DNA from 3 places in the Leifsonia sp. Y878 genome. Region 3 is predicted to be linked to each of the others. Evidence: predicted binding sites of a transcription regulator. Region 3 holds the regulator's gene; each other region holds the start of a gene.
The links. Region 3 encodes LexA, which represses DNA repair genes until DNA is damaged. Its sites were predicted from a motif close to TCGAACANNTGTTCGA; they were not measured.
Positions count from the first base shown of each region.

Region 1: AC25Y4_RS07710 (Rv2578c family radical SAM protein) is a predicted target of LexA. The motif match lies at 2,336-2,351, and genes of this name have one in related genera.
Region 2: AC25Y4_RS09405 (HNH endonuclease signature motif containing protein) is a predicted target of LexA. The motif match lies at 2,683-2,698, and genes of this name have one in related genera.

Region 1 is NZ_JBYHFS010000002.1:302,198-307,413, forward strand. Features, by position in the region: gene AC25Y4_RS07705 (malate:quinone oxidoreductase) at 1-1,215, shown strand, start outside; gene AC25Y4_RS07710 (Rv2578c family radical SAM protein) at 1,218-2,327, opposite strand; gene AC25Y4_RS07715 (thymidine kinase) at 2,458-3,081, shown strand; gene AC25Y4_RS07720 (response regulator) at 3,218-3,871, shown strand; gene AC25Y4_RS07725 (sensor histidine kinase) at 3,940-5,118, shown strand; gene AC25Y4_RS07730 (hypothetical protein) at 5,100-5,216, shown strand, end outside.
Region 2 is NZ_JBYHFS010000002.1:699,914-705,129, reverse strand. Features, by position in the region: gene AC25Y4_RS09420 (GntR family transcriptional regulator) at 1-323, opposite strand, end outside; gene AC25Y4_RS09415 (hypothetical protein) at 398-916, shown strand; gene AC25Y4_RS09410 (ABC-F family ATP-binding cassette domain-containing protein) at 968-2,563, shown strand; gene AC25Y4_RS09405 (HNH endonuclease signature motif containing protein) at 2,762-4,366, shown strand; gene AC25Y4_RS09400 (response regulator) at 4,483-5,148, opposite strand; gene AC25Y4_RS09395 (sensor histidine kinase) at 5,141-5,216, opposite strand, start outside.
Region 3 is NZ_JBYHFS010000002.1:875,692-880,907, reverse strand. Features, by position in the region: gene hisB (imidazoleglycerol-phosphate dehydratase HisB) at 1-5, opposite strand, end outside; gene AC25Y4_RS10270 (histidinol-phosphate transaminase) at 15-1,103, opposite strand; gene AC25Y4_RS10265 (LysM peptidoglycan-binding domain-containing protein) at 1,192-1,512, opposite strand; gene lexA (transcriptional repressor LexA) at 1,886-2,605, shown strand; gene metE (5-methyltetrahydropteroyltriglutamate--homocysteine S-methyltransferase) at 2,779-5,112, opposite strand; gene AC25Y4_RS10250 (methylenetetrahydrofolate reductase) at 5,109-5,216, opposite strand, start outside.

The sequences.
Region 1 (5,216 bases), 570 kb from region 3:
ATCAGCCGTCAGCTGTGGGCGCACCTCGTCTCAATCGGCGCGCTGCCCGAACCGGAGAAGTTCATCAATGCGACGCCGCATATGACCTTCGTGCACGGCAAGGCGAACATCGAGTACCTGAAGAAGCGCGTTGATGTGCTGAAAGACCAGCCGCTGTTCCAGGGCATGGAGTTCAGTGACGACCCGGCGAAGATCGGCGAATGGACGCCGCTCCTCACCAAGAAGCGCAACCCGAAGCAGAAGATCGCAGCCACGCGGATCGAGTCAGGCACCGACGTCGATTTCGGTGCGCTCACTCGCTTTATGTTCGACGACCTGACCAAGCGCGGTGCCGCCCTTCACCTCAACCACCAGGTCACCGGGCTCAAGAAGCAGAGCGACGGCACCTGGCGCGTCAAGCTGATGAACCTCGTCGGCCGCTACAAGAAGACGGTCAACGCCCGGTTCGTGTTCGTCGGTGCAGGGGGCGGCGCGCTCGCCCTGCTCCAGCAGAGCGGAATCCCCGAGATCAAGGGCTTCGGTGGGTTCCCCATCAGTGGTCAGTTCTTGAAAACCAGCAACCCAGACATCGTGGCGAAGCACCAGGCAAAGGTCTACGGCAAGGCGGCCGTTGGCGCCCCGCCCATGTCTGTTCCGCACCTCGACACCCGTGTCGTGAACGGCGAGGCATCGCTGTTGTTCGGTCCGTACGCCGGTTTCACGCCCAAGTTCCTGAAAACCAGCACCTGGTTCGATCTGCCGTTCTCCATTCGCGCCCACAACATCGGTCCGATGCTCGCGGTCGCCAGGCACAATTTCGACCTGATGAAGTATCTCGCCGGAGAACTCGTCGCCACGCGCCAGAAGAAGCTGAAGGCCCTGCAGGAATTCATGCCGACGGCCAAGCTCGCCGACTGGGAACTGATCACGGCCGGCCAGCGTGTGCAGGTCATGAAGAAGGATGCCAAGCAGGGGGGCGTGCTGCAGTTCGGCACCGAGGTCATCACGGCGTCCGACGGAAGCATTGCCGGTCTGCTTGGGGCATCGCCGGGAGCATCAACAGCCGCCCCGATCATGGTCGACCTGCTCAAGCGGTGCTTCCCTGAGGAGTACGTCGAGTGGGAGCTGCAGCTGAAGGAGATGGTGCCGAGCCTCGGTACGACGCTGTCCCGCAATCCGGAGGCGGCAGCGGCGTCGCTGGCCGCAACCGCAGCAGCGCTGCACCTGCCCGCATAATCTCAGAACAGCGTCGGCGATAGCTCTGGGGGCAACTCCTCCGCAATGAGCGACACTGAGTTCGGCGACATCGAGTTCAGCAACGCTGCGCGACGCTCACCGTTGGCGTCTCGCATCCCGCCGAGCGCTGACGACCGAACGTCAGGCATCCGCTGCTCGTGCCTGCGCTCAAGCCCGTTGGCGCGAATGAGCGGCTTGATGCGTGCGGCCAGCCAGGTGCGGTAGTCCTTGGGGGCGTACGCTCCCGTGCGGTACAGCTCCTGATAGCGGGTGACCAGTTCAGGGTGCTCGCGCGCCAGCCAGCTCATGTACCAGTCCTTGACGCCGCTCCGCAGGTGCAGCGCGGTGTAGACCACCGATGTTGCTCCCGCGGCCTTCGCCTGGCGCAGGGCGTCGTCGAGATGCGCCTTGGTGTCGGTGAGGAACGGCAGGATCGGCATGAGGAACACCGAGCACTCGAGCCCTCGCTCCCTGACGGCGGTCACCGTCGCAAGCCTGGCCTTGGTCGTTGGCGTGCCTGGCTCTACCGACTGCTGCAGCTCGTCGTCGTAGATGGCGATCGACATGGCGAGATCCACCGGAACATGCTCTGCGGCCTCAGCGATCAGGTCGAGGTCGCGGCGGAGCAATGTGCCCTTGGTCAGGATGCTGAATGGCGTCCCCGAGTGGGCAAGGGCCGCGATGATGCCCGGCATGAGCCGGTAGCGGCCCTCTGCGCGCTGGTACGGATCCGTGTTGGTGCCGAGAGCCACGCCCTGTCTGCCCCACGACTGCTTGGCCAGCTCGGTGCGGAGCACCTCAGCGACGTTGACCTTGACGATGATCTCGTTGTCGAAGTCGGCCCCTGAGTCCAGATCAAGGTACGTGTGTGTTGGACGCGCGAAACAGTATGTGCAGGCGTGCGAACAGCCGCGATATGGATTGATCGTCCAGCCGAAGGGCATGGCGCTCTGCCCTGGCACCCGATTGAGCGCAGACTTCGCGAGCACCTCGTGAAAAGTGATGCCGGCAAACTCCGGCGTCTGAACGCTGCGCACCAGGTTGTTGAGCCTGGCAAGACCCGGCAGGGTGCCCGCCTGCTCTGTCTGTAGTTCCTGGCTGCTCCATCTCATTGTCCAATTCGAACACATCTTCGAATCTTAAGCAAGGTGAGCTCAAGGGGGATCGAGTAATGTAAAACGGGCTGCCTGGCACCGGCGGCGCGCGCGAGCACCCACAACCCAGAACGGACAGCATTCGCAAATGGCGAAACTCTATTTCCGATACGGAGCGATGAACAGCGGGAAGAGCACTTCCATGCTGCAGGCCGCATATAACTACGAAGAACGTGGTCATCGCGTGCTGCTCGCAAAGCCGTCGATCGACACCAGGGGTGATACCCATATCGTGTCTCGCCTCGGAGTGACTCGCGACGTCGATTTCCTCATGTCGCCGACCGCCAACGTCTACGCCCTGTTTCAGACTCACCGCCAGGGTGTGCTCGCGACCACGGGGCTCGACGTCAGCGCATTGCTCGTCGACGAGGCCCAGTTCTTTACAGAGCAACAGGTCGACGACCTGCTGCGAATCGCAATCCTGGAGAATGTTCCGGTGCTTGCCTACGGCATCCGCACCGATTTCCAGACTGTCGCATTCCCTGGCAGCCGCCGTCTCCTGGAGATCGCGCACAGCCTCGAAGAGCTGAAGACGATCTGCCGCTGCGGGCGTAAGGCTGTGTTCAACGGCCGGAAGATCAACGAACGATTCGTTTTCGACGGCAACCAGGTTGCGATCGACGGCGACATGGTCACGTACGAATCGCTCTGTGGAGCCTGTTATCTCGAAGAGAGCGGCGGCATCCTGAACGATCGCCGCCGGGCGTCGTAGGGCCGACACGTCGTCTCCTGCCCAGACATTCTCCGTCTCCCGCTGTGAGCTGGTGGCCATCGTGCCCTAGGTTGAGTGCAACGGAGTGTCGCATCCGTGGCATGTGGGTGTCACGACGCGCAGGAGGGAAGACCTGATGGCCAGTTTCCGTGTGGCTCTGATCGACGACCACGAGATAGTGGTGAGAGGTTTCGCGGATCTGTTTTCGACCATCCCCGACATCGTCGTGGTGGCGACAACGGACAGTGTGACGAACCTGCTTGAGTCCAGGGCTGCCATGGAAGGCGTTGACCTCGTCATCCTTGATCTTCGTCTGTCCGACGGGTCGATGGTGTCCGACAACGTAGAGCGACTCCGCGCGAGCGGTGCCCAGGTGCTGGCGTTCACGGGCGGAGACGACGCGAACCTGATGCGTGCTGCTGCGCGGGGCGGGGTACTGGGCGTCGTGCGCAAATCTGAGCCGACAGCCGTGCTGCTTGACGCCGTGGCCAGGGCGGCATCGGGGGAGCCCATCCTGTCCACGGAGTGGGCCGCAGCCCTGGACGGAGATCCCGACCTGGCGGATGCCGCATTGAGCCCCCGAGAGCGGGAAGTCCTGTCGCTGTACGCGGCGGGGGCGAAAGCTCCGCTGGTTGCCAGCCGCACCGGGCTGTCAGAGCTGACCGTTGTTGACTACATTCGTCGCGTCCGGTCAAAGTACGAGCGGGTCGGTCGGCCGGCGAGTACCAAGATCGACCTGTATAAGCGAGCGCTGGAGGACGGCATCCTGCCCATGCCTGGCCAGCGGTGACCGGCCCGGCTGCGGCCGCTTCATATCGTCGACCGCGTCGATCTGGCCGCCAGCGTCGAGCCCGGCGGGTGACGGGAACAGCAACAGAGCGGATGACGCGCACGCTATACGCCGCGATCGGCTTGATCGCCCTGGTGTTCGGCGGTCTCTCCGTGACATCGGTCTTCGCGCAGTTCAGCGTGTACCCGGCTGCGACGGCGATCGCCGTGTGGTTGCTGGTACTCGGTATTCCTCTCGCCCTTGGCGTGATGTCACAGTGGGCGCCGATTTCCGTGATGCGGACACTGGCCATGGTGAGCGCCAGCACCTTCTTCTTCGCCGTTGTTGCCGCGTTCGCGTTTCCGGGCGGGCGGTTTCCGGCCGATGCCGACGTGCCGTGGATCATCACGTTCACGGGGCTGCCGGCGCTCTGCGTTGTGGCCGTCACCCGCGATACACGGATCATCTGGGGCTACGCCGGCATCATGTGCGCACTCGGTGGGGTGATCAGGGGGCGAGCGTCGGCGCAGCCGAATGCTGCGCTCACCGGTTTCGAGGATGCTCTCTATTCGCTGCTCCTGGTCTCCGTCGTCGTTGGACTCGCGCTGTCGACCAAGCTTGCGGCTGCACGGCTCGACGCCGCGGTTGTTGCCGCGCGCCGTGATTATGCGGAACGAGCTGCCAGGGTGTCGCGCAAACAGGAACGCCTGAATATCGATGCCATCGTGCACGACAGCGTCATCTCCACCCTGCTGCTCGCGGGGCGCAGTGCCGTGCCGAGCGATGTGCTGTCGAGGCATGCCTCCTCAACGCTCGCCCAGCTCGACGCGCTCGGTGTGCCGCACCTTGACCGGACAGTGCGCGGGGATGACTTCGTTGCTCGGCTGGTGACAGCGGTGAAAGACCTCGACGAGGAGAGTGTCCTCCGCCACGACATCGTCGATTCGAGCGTGATTCCCTCCGCGGCTGCCACCGCGATGCTCGGCGCGGTCAGTGAGGCCATCCGTAATTCGCTCGCCAGCGCCCAGGGAACGCTGAGCCGTCCGGTACGGCGCACGATCGTGGCACAGATGTCCGGTTCAGGGCTGCGCATCACGGTCAGCGACGACGGTGTCGGTTTCGACCTGTCGGCAGTTCCGGCTGAGCGTCTCGGAATCGCCCAGAGCATTATTGGTCGCATGCAGCGCGTGAACGGGGGAGCTGCTCTGGTGCGCACGCAACCGGGACAGGGCACTGAGGTGGAGGTCTCATGGTCGGCAGCAAGCTGAGATCAGCAGGCCAGAAGGCCGCGCCTCACGCCGAGGGACCAGCTGCCAGCGCCGAGGCATCCGCTGGTACTGAGCCCAGCTCGACCTTTGAGATGCTG
Region 2 (5,216 bases), 180 kb from region 3:
AGGAGTGCCGAACGTGACACCCCAACGGCGCGGGCCTCTGCGACAACCGAGCTGACCGCTGTGGTCAGGCCGGCATAGTCGGCCACTCGCTCCGTGACGGTCGCTCCCCTGCCGGGGCGCAGTTCAATCAGTCCCTCGTCGCGGAGCGTTTGATACGCCCGCAACACGGTGTGCAGATTGACGTCGAGAGAGTGCGCGAGTTCTCGCGCGGACGGAAGTCGTTCGCCTGCCTGCAGCGACCCATCAATGGCTGCTGCACGGATGCTCGTTGACAGCTGCTCAAAGAGGGGAACCTCTGAGAACGGATCGACTCGAACTAACATGAGTCCATCCTATTGTTCTAGTTGTAATAGAACAACCGGTAGGGCTGCATCCCCTTCTCGTCTAGTCTTCCGGCATGGGGGAAATACATAAAGCCAGCACTGTCGCTCGCAACTGGATCCGGCGGCCGACCGTGATTCTGGCTGCATCAGTAGGCATCTTGCTGGCCGCAATGGTCGCTGTCAGCCTGAACACCCGGACGGATCGCCCAACGACGGAAGCCGGAGTCTCCGCGGAGGTGAGCGTCGAACTAGATGCCATGGAAAACTCGCTTCCGGCCGAGGCACACGCACACTCAACGGAGGAACGCACGACCGAACCGTGCCCGGATGGCGGCGGCGGGATGCAGGCGGCCTTCACCCGCACCATCACCGTCACCGCCGAGTTCGATCGGCTGGCCTGGCTGAACGAACTCTCCAGCCGCTACGAGGCCAAGCGCTGGTCGACGTCATCCACCATGAATCCGGGCAGCGGGTACCACACCGTCACGGCGGTCGGTCCGCTCCTCCTGATCTACAAGATCACCGAGCGGATGCCGGCCGACGAGCCCCACATCGTCATCACTGCCAGCTCACGCTGCACCGGAGGTTTGTAGACTCGTCTCTGGCCGCAGACCATAGAGCCTGCGCCCGAGAGGACAGCAGTAATGAGCCTGATCAGGCTGCACGATGTAAGCATCCGTTTTGAGAACACACAGATTTTGCGGGAAGCCTTTTTCCGGCTCGAGCCTGGCGACCGAGTTGGCATGATTGGCAAGAACGGGTCTGGCAAGTCGACGATCCTGAAGCTGATCCTTGAGCAGGTGATGCCAGACTCCGGCACGGTCACCGTGGAATCCGGTACGAAGATCGGGTACTTCTCCCAGTTCTCCGAACTCGACGGCACCGCAACGATTCTCGAGGTGCTCGACGAGCTGTTCGTCGACATCAAGGCGATCGAGGCCGAGCTGGCGTCGATCGATGTCGCGATTGCGGCCGACCCGTCTGGCGGCGCAGAACTCGACCGGTTGATCATGCGCCAGGCCGAGCTGTTCGAAGACATGGACCGCCTCGACGGCTGGGACTACACGCGCCGCATCGACACGGCGCTCACCACTCTCGGCTTCAACGAGGCGCACCGGGTGTGCGCTATCGACGAGCTGTCTGGCGGATGGCGCAACCGTGCGGCCCTCGCCAAGATCCTGCTGGAGCGCCCTGACGTGCTGCTGCTCGACGAGCCCACCAACTTCCTCGATGTCGCCGGCGTCGAATGGCTTGAGGCCTGGTTCCGCGACTTCCGCGGCGCGGCAGTCATCGTCTCGCATGACCGGAAATTCCTGGATGCCGTTGTCACTCGCATCATCGAAGTTGAGAACTTCCACCTGCATGAGTACCCGGGCAATTTCGGCGAATACGTGGTGCAGAAGCAGTTCAAGCTGAAGACGCTTGAAGCGCAGTTCGTGCACGAATCAGAGCTGCTGGCGTTCGAAGCGGAGGGCATCGCCGATCGCCGTGAGGCAACAAAGGCGGCGAGTCGCAAGCTCGGCAGCCAGCTGGCGACGATCAAGAAGTCGCGTGCGCCACGCCCCGTCGACCAGATCATCACCGAGATCTACGGCGGGCTGCACATCAAGGACGTGCTCTGCCGCGTCGAATCGCTCAGCAAGTCCTACGGCGCCAAGACGCTGTTCAACGACCTCACATTTGAGATCCGTCGCGGCAACCGCTTCGTGGTGCTTGGCTCAAACGGCAGCGGCAAGTCGACGCTGCTCAAGGTCTTGACCGGCGAAGAGAAAGCGGATGCCGGCACGGTCAGCTGGGCCAGCGGCTCCGGAGTCGTGTCGTACAACCAGATGCTCGCGGATCTCGACCCTGACGACACCGTCACCCACGCCGTGAACGCGCTGCCGGGCAGCCTCGCCTTCACCGCCACGCGCAAATCGGTGAACAGGTTCCTGGCGATGTTCCAGTTCTCAGAGGCAGACCTCAAGCAGAAGATCGGCAACCTCTCCGGAGGCCAGCGCGCACGCGTCGCGATGGCGCAGTGCCTGTTGTCTGGCGCATCCGTTCTGCTGCTCGATGAACCGACCAACCACCTCGACATGTCGAGCACCCAGGTGATGGAGCGAGCACTGCTGCACTTCCCCGGCGCGATTGTGGTTGTCAGCCACGACAGGTTCTTCACCGAGAAGGTGGCCAACCGGCACCTGGTGTTTGGCGGCGCGGATGCCGGTCTGGGCGAGATCGAGGTGCGCGCGGCGTAGGCGGCGGGGTCTGGTTGCGCTGGGGGCCCGTTGCTCTCGAGGCCGATTGTTCTCGGGGCTTCTCGGGGCCGATTGTTCTCGGCATCGGGCTGGAGCGGGGTTCGAGGGCACCTCCTCCACAGAACGCCTGTTCGATAGTTCTGCACAGATTACCGAAAGACACTAGAACTAAGTTTCCCTCAGTTCTAGTGTGGAGGTATGGAATCATTCGTCGATGAGCGGCCGGGCCAGCAGGCCCCACCGCTGCCGTATCAGCAGCAACCGCCCCCGCATGATCAGGCCATCGCGCAGCTCCCAGAGCAACTGGTGAACGTCGCAACGGAGGTCGCCCAGCTCGGTGACTGTGCGGCATCCTTCGCCGCGCATAGCGACACCCGGTTGATGCAGGGCCAGGATCAGATTACGGCGCTCCGCCGACACGTCGACCGATACGCCGCCTGGATGGCAGGTGAGATCGCTCGTCGTTCGAGCCACGATCTTGGCTATGCGGGCCTTGCGCAGCGCAATGGTTTCCTCACCCCCGAAGCGATGATCCAGGCGACGTCCGGTGGCACGCGAACGGATGCCGCGAAACTTGTCGCCGTCGGCACACTGCTGAACCAGACCGAGGCTGCCGAAGAGCTCCAACAGCAGGATCCAGGTTCACCGTTCGCGGAGTTGCCCTGGCTGGCAAGCGTTGCGGGAGCCGTGCGCACCGGCGCACTCTCTGTGGACGCAGCGGATGCGATCCGAAAGGGCTTGGGCGACATCGACCCCGGGGTTCCCGCAGAGAAGCTTGCCGCAGCAGCGCGGTTCTTGCAGGACGAGGCCGGCACGTTGAACGCCGACCAGCTGCTTCGCCGGGCTCGCCACCTGCGCGACGAGCTCGACGCCGATGGCATCGCTCGCCGTGAGAGAACTCAACGCGACGCGCGCAGCTTCCGCATTTGGAAGCAGCCAGACGGCATGTATCGCGTCTCCGCGCTGCTCTCCCCTGAAGATGGACGCCTGGTCGAAACGATCATCGACGAGGCCACCTCACCGCGACGCGGCGGACCCCGGTTCGTCGACAAAGAACTGGCCGAACGCGCTCAAGAGCTCCGCAACGACGAGCGTTCGACCGAGCAGATCGCGGCCGACACCATTCTCGCTCTGCTTCAGATCGCTGTTGAAGCCGATCCGAACACCGTGTTCTTCGGCCGCCGTCCAACCGTCAGGATCCTTGTCACCGAGAAGGCACTGCATGAACACCAGTCCCACGGGAGCGGCGGTGGTGATGATGATGATGGTGGTGGTGGTGGTGCTCGCACAGGCATAGGAAGTGGCACTGGCACTGGCACTGGCACTGGCACTGGCACTGGCACTGGCACTGGCAGCAGTGACACAGAGCGGGCTGGCCACGGGACGATCGAGGGCCATCCCGACCCAGTCTCGATGGAAACCGTCGAGCGACTCCTGTGCGCAGGCTACACAGGCATCAAGTTCGATGACGACGGGCAATGCGTGAACGTCGGGCGCAACCAACGCCTCTTCACCGAGAGGCAGCGCATCGGGCTTGCTGCTCGCGACGGAGGCTGCCGATGGCCTGGTTGCGACAGACCCACTTCCTGGACTGAAGCACACCACATCGACCATTGGGGTGCCGACAACGGCAAGACCGACATCGCAGACGGAGTACTTCTCTGCCGCGGACACCATTTGCTCCTGCACAACAATCATTGGCACATAACCCGCGACGGCAACAACTACTGGCTGATTCCACCCAGAGCTATCGACCCGGGCCAGTCTCCGATCCCGATGCCGAGCAAGCGCCCACCATCGTGAACCGGAACCGGGACCGGAACCGGAACCAGAACGGGAACGGAAACGGGAACGGAAACGGGAACGGAAACGGGAATGGGAGTTGGAGTGGCAGCGGCTCGACTCGACTCGACTCGGTACTAGGCCACGACAAGCTTGTTCTCGTACGCGAACACCACAACATGAACACGACTGCGCAACTCCAACTTCTGGAACACCGCACGAACGTGTGTCTTCACCGTCGCCGCACTGAGATAGACAGCATCGGCAATCTCCGCATTGCTCAAGCCGCGCGCCACCAGGAGAAACACTTCCCGTTCGCGCGGAGTGAGTTTATCGAGGACAGCCTGACGTGGGCTCGTCACCGACGATCGACTGAATTGCTCGATGACACCCATCGCCTCGACGCCACCCGGAAGTCGCTGCCCCGACTGCGCATCCCGAATTGCAGCCAACACCGTATCGGGGTCAGCATCCTTCGTCAGAAAGGCACTCGCGCCAACTCGCAATGCACCATAGACAGCTTCATCGTTGCTGGTCGTTGTCAACACGATCACCCGTGGTCGCTCGTCAGCGATACCGCTTGCGAGAATCTGCTTGGTGGCATCCAGGCCATTCAACACCGGCATTCTGAGGTCCATGAGAATGACATCAGGCTGCTCGCGATCATTGAGTCGCACCGCTTCTTCGCCATTAAGCGCGGTGCCAACGCACTCCATATCGGTTTGAGCCTCGATCAACATGCCGAGGCCTGCCGAAAAGAGCGGCTGATCATCGACCACCGCGACGCGAATGAGCTCAGACATTCGTCAGCTCACCCTCGATGGTCGGCTGCTCGATCGACATGATGTCATGGGCAGGAATGAACGCAGTG
Region 3 (5,216 bases):
CTCATGTCGCTAGTTTATTGGGCTTCGGGCGCGTCGACACGCGCGATTGCGTCTAGGAAGGCAGATGTCTCCGCCTCGGTCCCCGCCGTCACCCGCAGGTGGTTCGGGATTCCCACGTCACGAATCAGGATGCCTTCATCCAACAGCGCGAGGAACGTCGCGTGCGGGTCCTTCACACCGCCGAACAGCACGAAGTTGCTCCAGCTGCGGTGCGGCGCATACCCGAGCTTCTCCAGCTCAACGACCAGGCGGTCGCGCTGTCCCCTGATCTCGTCGACCATGGCGAGCATCTCGCCGGAGTGGGCGAGCGCGGCATTCGCGGCGGCCTGCGTGAGCGCGGACAGGTGGTACGGCAGGCGCACCAGGCGGAGCGCATCGGCGACGGCCGGATCGGCGGCCAGATAGCCGACGCGAGCACCGGCAAATGCGAACGCCTTGCTCATCGTGCGAGACACCAACAGGCGCTCCCGGCCCGGCAACAGTGTCAACGCACTGGCCGCACCGACCGGCGCGAACTCTGCATAGGCCTCATCAACCACGACGATGCCGGTGGTGGCGTTGTAGACCGCTTCGATGGTGTCGAGAGAAAGGGGGGTACCCGTCGGGTTGTTCGGCGAGCACAGGAACACCAGATCGGGATTCGTGCGCTGCACCCAGTCGGCAGCAGTCTCAGGAGAGAGCTCGAAATCGGCATCGCGGTCGCCGGCTACCCAGCGGGTGCCGGTGCCCGACGCGAGAATCGAGTACATCGAATAGGTGGGAGCGAAGCCGAGCACCGTTCGCCCAGGCCCGCCGAACGCCTGCAGCACCTGCTGGAGAACCTCGTTGGAGCCGTTCGCCGCCCAGATGTTGTCGCGGGTGAGGCCGTGACCGAGGTAGCGAGCCAGACCGTCCCGCAGTTCGGTGAACTCGCGGTCTGGGTAACGATTGACCGTCAGGATCGCACGGGCCAGTGACGCGACGATGTCATGCGCGACAGCCTCTGGGATGGGGTGCGTGTTCTCGTTGACGTTGAGGGCAACGGGGACGCTCTTCTGCGGAGCGCCGTATGGGGTCTGACCACGGAGGTCATCGCGAAGGGGAAGGTCATCGAGGCTGGTCACTCGCCCAACTTTACCGTTGGGAGGTGAGAGCACCTCTCAGCTAAGCGTGGCGGCGCACCAGGCGATGCCGCCCGGCGAAACGTCGCGCCTAGAAGGACGCAGGCAGAGCCAGCCGCTGGCCGGGCTGCACGTCTTCACTCGCCAGTTGGTTGAGGTTGACGATGTCGGCAATGACGTCACGCGGGTCGGCGGCGGGTGCCAGTGATTCGGCAACTTCCCAGAGGGTCTCCCCCGCGGAGATCGTGATGTAGGCGAAGTCGGCCGCACCGGAGGCCGTGCCGGCCCCTGAGGCCTCTGCAACGCCACCGCTCAGGGCAAGGAAGAATGCCGCCGCAACAAGAGGAGCGGCTGCGAGCGTCGTGAAGACGACGCGACCCCGCCGCGTCAGACGCAGGCGAGTTGTCGCCACGACGGGACGTGGGGTTGTGGCTGGTGTGATTGGTGTTGCTGTGGGTACCCCGCCAAAGGGCGAGACGGTGGAACGTGTTCCGATGCACACTACTGCGTTCATGTCGAACCTCCAGGTAAGGACGTACCCGGCTCTCGGCCGGGAGAGCCAGGTACGAATCTATGTTCCGAATATATATTCGATTATTCGAACAATCAAGCATGTGTGCGGTTGTTACCAAAAAGAAATGTGCGACACACTCGAACAAACGTTTGCCGAATAGGGGTGTGCCAGATACAGTTTCGATTGTTCGGTTGTACTCAACCAGACACCACCGACATTCAAGCGGACGTGCCATTCGCACAGCGCACCACAGGCATGAGAGGCGAGGACAGTGACGCAAGACACCAGCAGTTCACGCAACAAGAACGACAAGGTTGGCGCGAGCGGCACCAGGCGACGGAAGAGCCTGAGCGAGAAGCAGCTGGCTATCCTCGACTTCATCCAGCGCTCAGTGAGCCAGCGCGGCTACCCGCCGAGCATGCGCGAGATCGGCGATGCCGTCGGACTCGCGTCGCTGTCGAGCGTGACGCACCAGCTCAACCAGCTGGAGCTCAGTGGATACCTCCGCCGTGACCCGAACCGTCCCCGCGCCCTCGAGATTCTGATCGAGATCCCGCAGGCGCCGGAAGATGCGACCATCGCCGAGCAGGAGGGCTTCCCCAGCGCCCAGATCGGTGACGCCGCAATGGTGCCGCTCGTCGGCCGCATTGCTGCCGGCATCCCCATCACGGCCGACCAGCAGATCGACGAGATCTTCCCGCTCCCCCGCCAGCTGGTGGGCAAGGGTGACTTGTTCATGCTCAAGGTCGTCGGCGAATCAATGATCGACGCCGCCATCTGCGACGGCGACTGGGTTGTCGTGCGCCAGCAGAAGACGGCAGAGAATGGCGAGATCGTCGCCGCCATGCTCGACAATGAGGCAACGGTCAAGGTCTTCAGGCAGCGCGACGGCCACACCTGGCTACTCCCCCGCAACAGCAACTTCGAGCCCATCGTCGGTGACTTCGCCGAGATCCTCGGCAAGGTCGTCGCGGTACTCCGCTCCGTCTAATCCCGCTGCTGCCTAATACCGCTGCTTCTGGAGGCCCGCCAGGGCCGTCTCGAAACCAGCACCGGCGAGGTCTCGAGACACCCGCTGACGCTCGCTCCTCGACCAACGACACATGGTCCCGGCTGGAATTCCAGCCGGGACCATTTCCATGTGTGGCCGCGCCACCGCCGCGATTACGCGGAGACAGCGACCTCTGACGCGGCGCGCACGGCGCGCGTCGCCTCCAGGATGTTGCGGAGCGAGTCGACCGTCTCGTCGTAGCCGCGGGTCTTCAGGCCGCAGTCAGGGTTGATCCAGACCTGTCGGCCGGGGATCGACTCCAGCGCCCGATTGATCAACTCAGTGACCTCTGTCACGCTCGGCACGCGAGGCGAGTGGATGTCGTACACGCCAGGCCCAATGCCGTGGTCGAATCCGCTGCTCTGGATGTCGCTGACGACCTCCATGCGCGACCGGGCGGCCTCGATGCTGGTGACATCGGCATCCAGGTTGCGGATGGCATCGATGACGACCCCGAACTCCGAGTAACAGAGGTGGGTGTGGATCTGCGTGACGGCAGCCACACCGGCGGTCGCCAGCTTGAAGGAGCCCACAGACCAGTCAAGGTAGTCGGCCTGGTTCTTCTTCTTGAGCGGGAGCAGCTCGCGCAGGGCAGGCTCATCCACCTGCACAATCTTGATGCCGGCGGCCTCGAGATCACCGATCTCGTCGCGGAGGGCCAACGCCACTTGTCGGGCCGTCTCGCCGAGGGGCTGGTCGTCGCGCACGAACGACCACGCCAGGATGGTCACCGGTCCGGTGAGCATTCCCTTGACGGGCTTCTCGGTGAGCGACTGCGTGTAGACCGACCAGTCGACGGTGATCGGCTTCGGGCGCGACACGTCGCCCCAGAGGATCGACGGGCGCGTGCAGCGGCTGCCGTACGACTGCACCCAACCGTTCTGGGTGACAGCGAAACCGTCGAGGTTCTCAGCGAAGTACTGCACCATGTCGTTGCGCTCCGGCTCACCGTGCACGAGAACATCGAGGCCGATTTCTTCCTGCAGCTCGACGACCCTGGCGATCTCTGCACGCATGAGGGCGGTGTATTCCTCGAGGGTCAGCTCGTCCTTGTTCAACTGGGCCCTGGCGCGCCGAATCTCTCCGGTCTGCGGGAACGACCCGATCGTGGTGGTCGGCAGGAACGGCAGCTCGAGAGCCGCGTCCTGTGCTGTGACCCTCGCGGCGTAGTCGCCGCGGTTGAAGTCCGCGTCTGTCAGGCCGGCTGCGCGGGTGCGCACGGCACCGTCACGCACGCCAGGGGCGGCAAGGCGGGCGGCCAGGGCAGCGGATGCCGCATCCAACTCAGCCTGAATCGCCGCCGTGCCGTCGGCGAGGCCCCGCGCCAGGGTGGCCACCTGCGCCACCTTCTGGTCGGCGAAGGCCAGCCAGCTGCTGAGGTCGTCGCCGAGCTCTGACTCGTCTTCAACGTCGTGCGGCACGTGCAGCAGCGACGTCGAGGTGGACACGGCGACGCGCGGGCTGAGCTCGGCAACAGCGGCCACCGTGTTGAAAGCGGCGGCGAGGTCGCCCCGCCAGATGTTGTGACCGTCGATCACACCGGCGACAAGTACCTTGTCGGCCAGGCCTGCCACGGCTTCCGGCACCTGCCCGCGAACGAGGTCGAGGCCGATCGCCTCGATGGGGGCCGCTGCGAGCACGGGGAGGGCGTCGTCGAGGCTGCCATACGGCGCGGCCACGAAGATCGCGGGGCGCTGTTCCAGTCGTCCGAGCACCGAGTAGGCGAACTGGGCGGCCCCGTACACCTCACTGCGGGGAACCTCGATGCTCTCGCTGACGAGAGCCGGCTCGTCGAGCTGCACCCACTGTGCACCGGCATCCGCCAGACGGGCGAGCAGCGCGGCGTAGACCGGGATCAGGTCGTCGAGTCGCGAGAGCGGCACGAAGCCCTTTGGGGCCTCATCGCTGGGCTTGCTGAGGGCCAGCAGCGTGACCGGGCCGACGATGACGGGCCTGGTCAGGTAACCGGCGGCGGCTGCCTCCTCGAATTCACGCACGATCCGATCGCTCGCGAGGGTGAAGTTGGTCTCAGGGCCAATCTCCGGCACCAGGTAGTGATAGTTCGAGTCGAACCATTTGGTCATTTCGAGCGGCAGGTTGTCGCCCTCACCTCGTGCCAGCGTGAAGTAACCGGCGAGGTCGATGCGGCCGTCTGCGTCGACCAACCCAGCGAAGCGGGCGGGGACGGCGCCCACTGTCACTGCGGCATCCAGCACCTGGTCGTAGTACGAGAATGACTCGGGGATCGAGGAGTCATCCCGGCCGAGACCCAGTGCAACGAGGCGGGCGCGCGTGGCCTCGCGGAGGTCAGCCGCGGTCTGCTCGAGGGTGGCCTCGTCGATGCGACCGGCCCAGAAGGCTTCAACAGCCTTCTTCAGCTCGCGGCGGCGGCCGATGCGCGGGTATCCGAGGATGGTGCCTGTCGGGAATGCGGGAGTGGTTGTCATGCTGGTTCCTTGACTGTTGAGGCAGATACTGCGGTGGTGGGCTGTCGGTCAGATGGCTGGTAGTTGGTGGGGAGGGCCCCGGCCCGTTCGAGCACCGAGAGCAC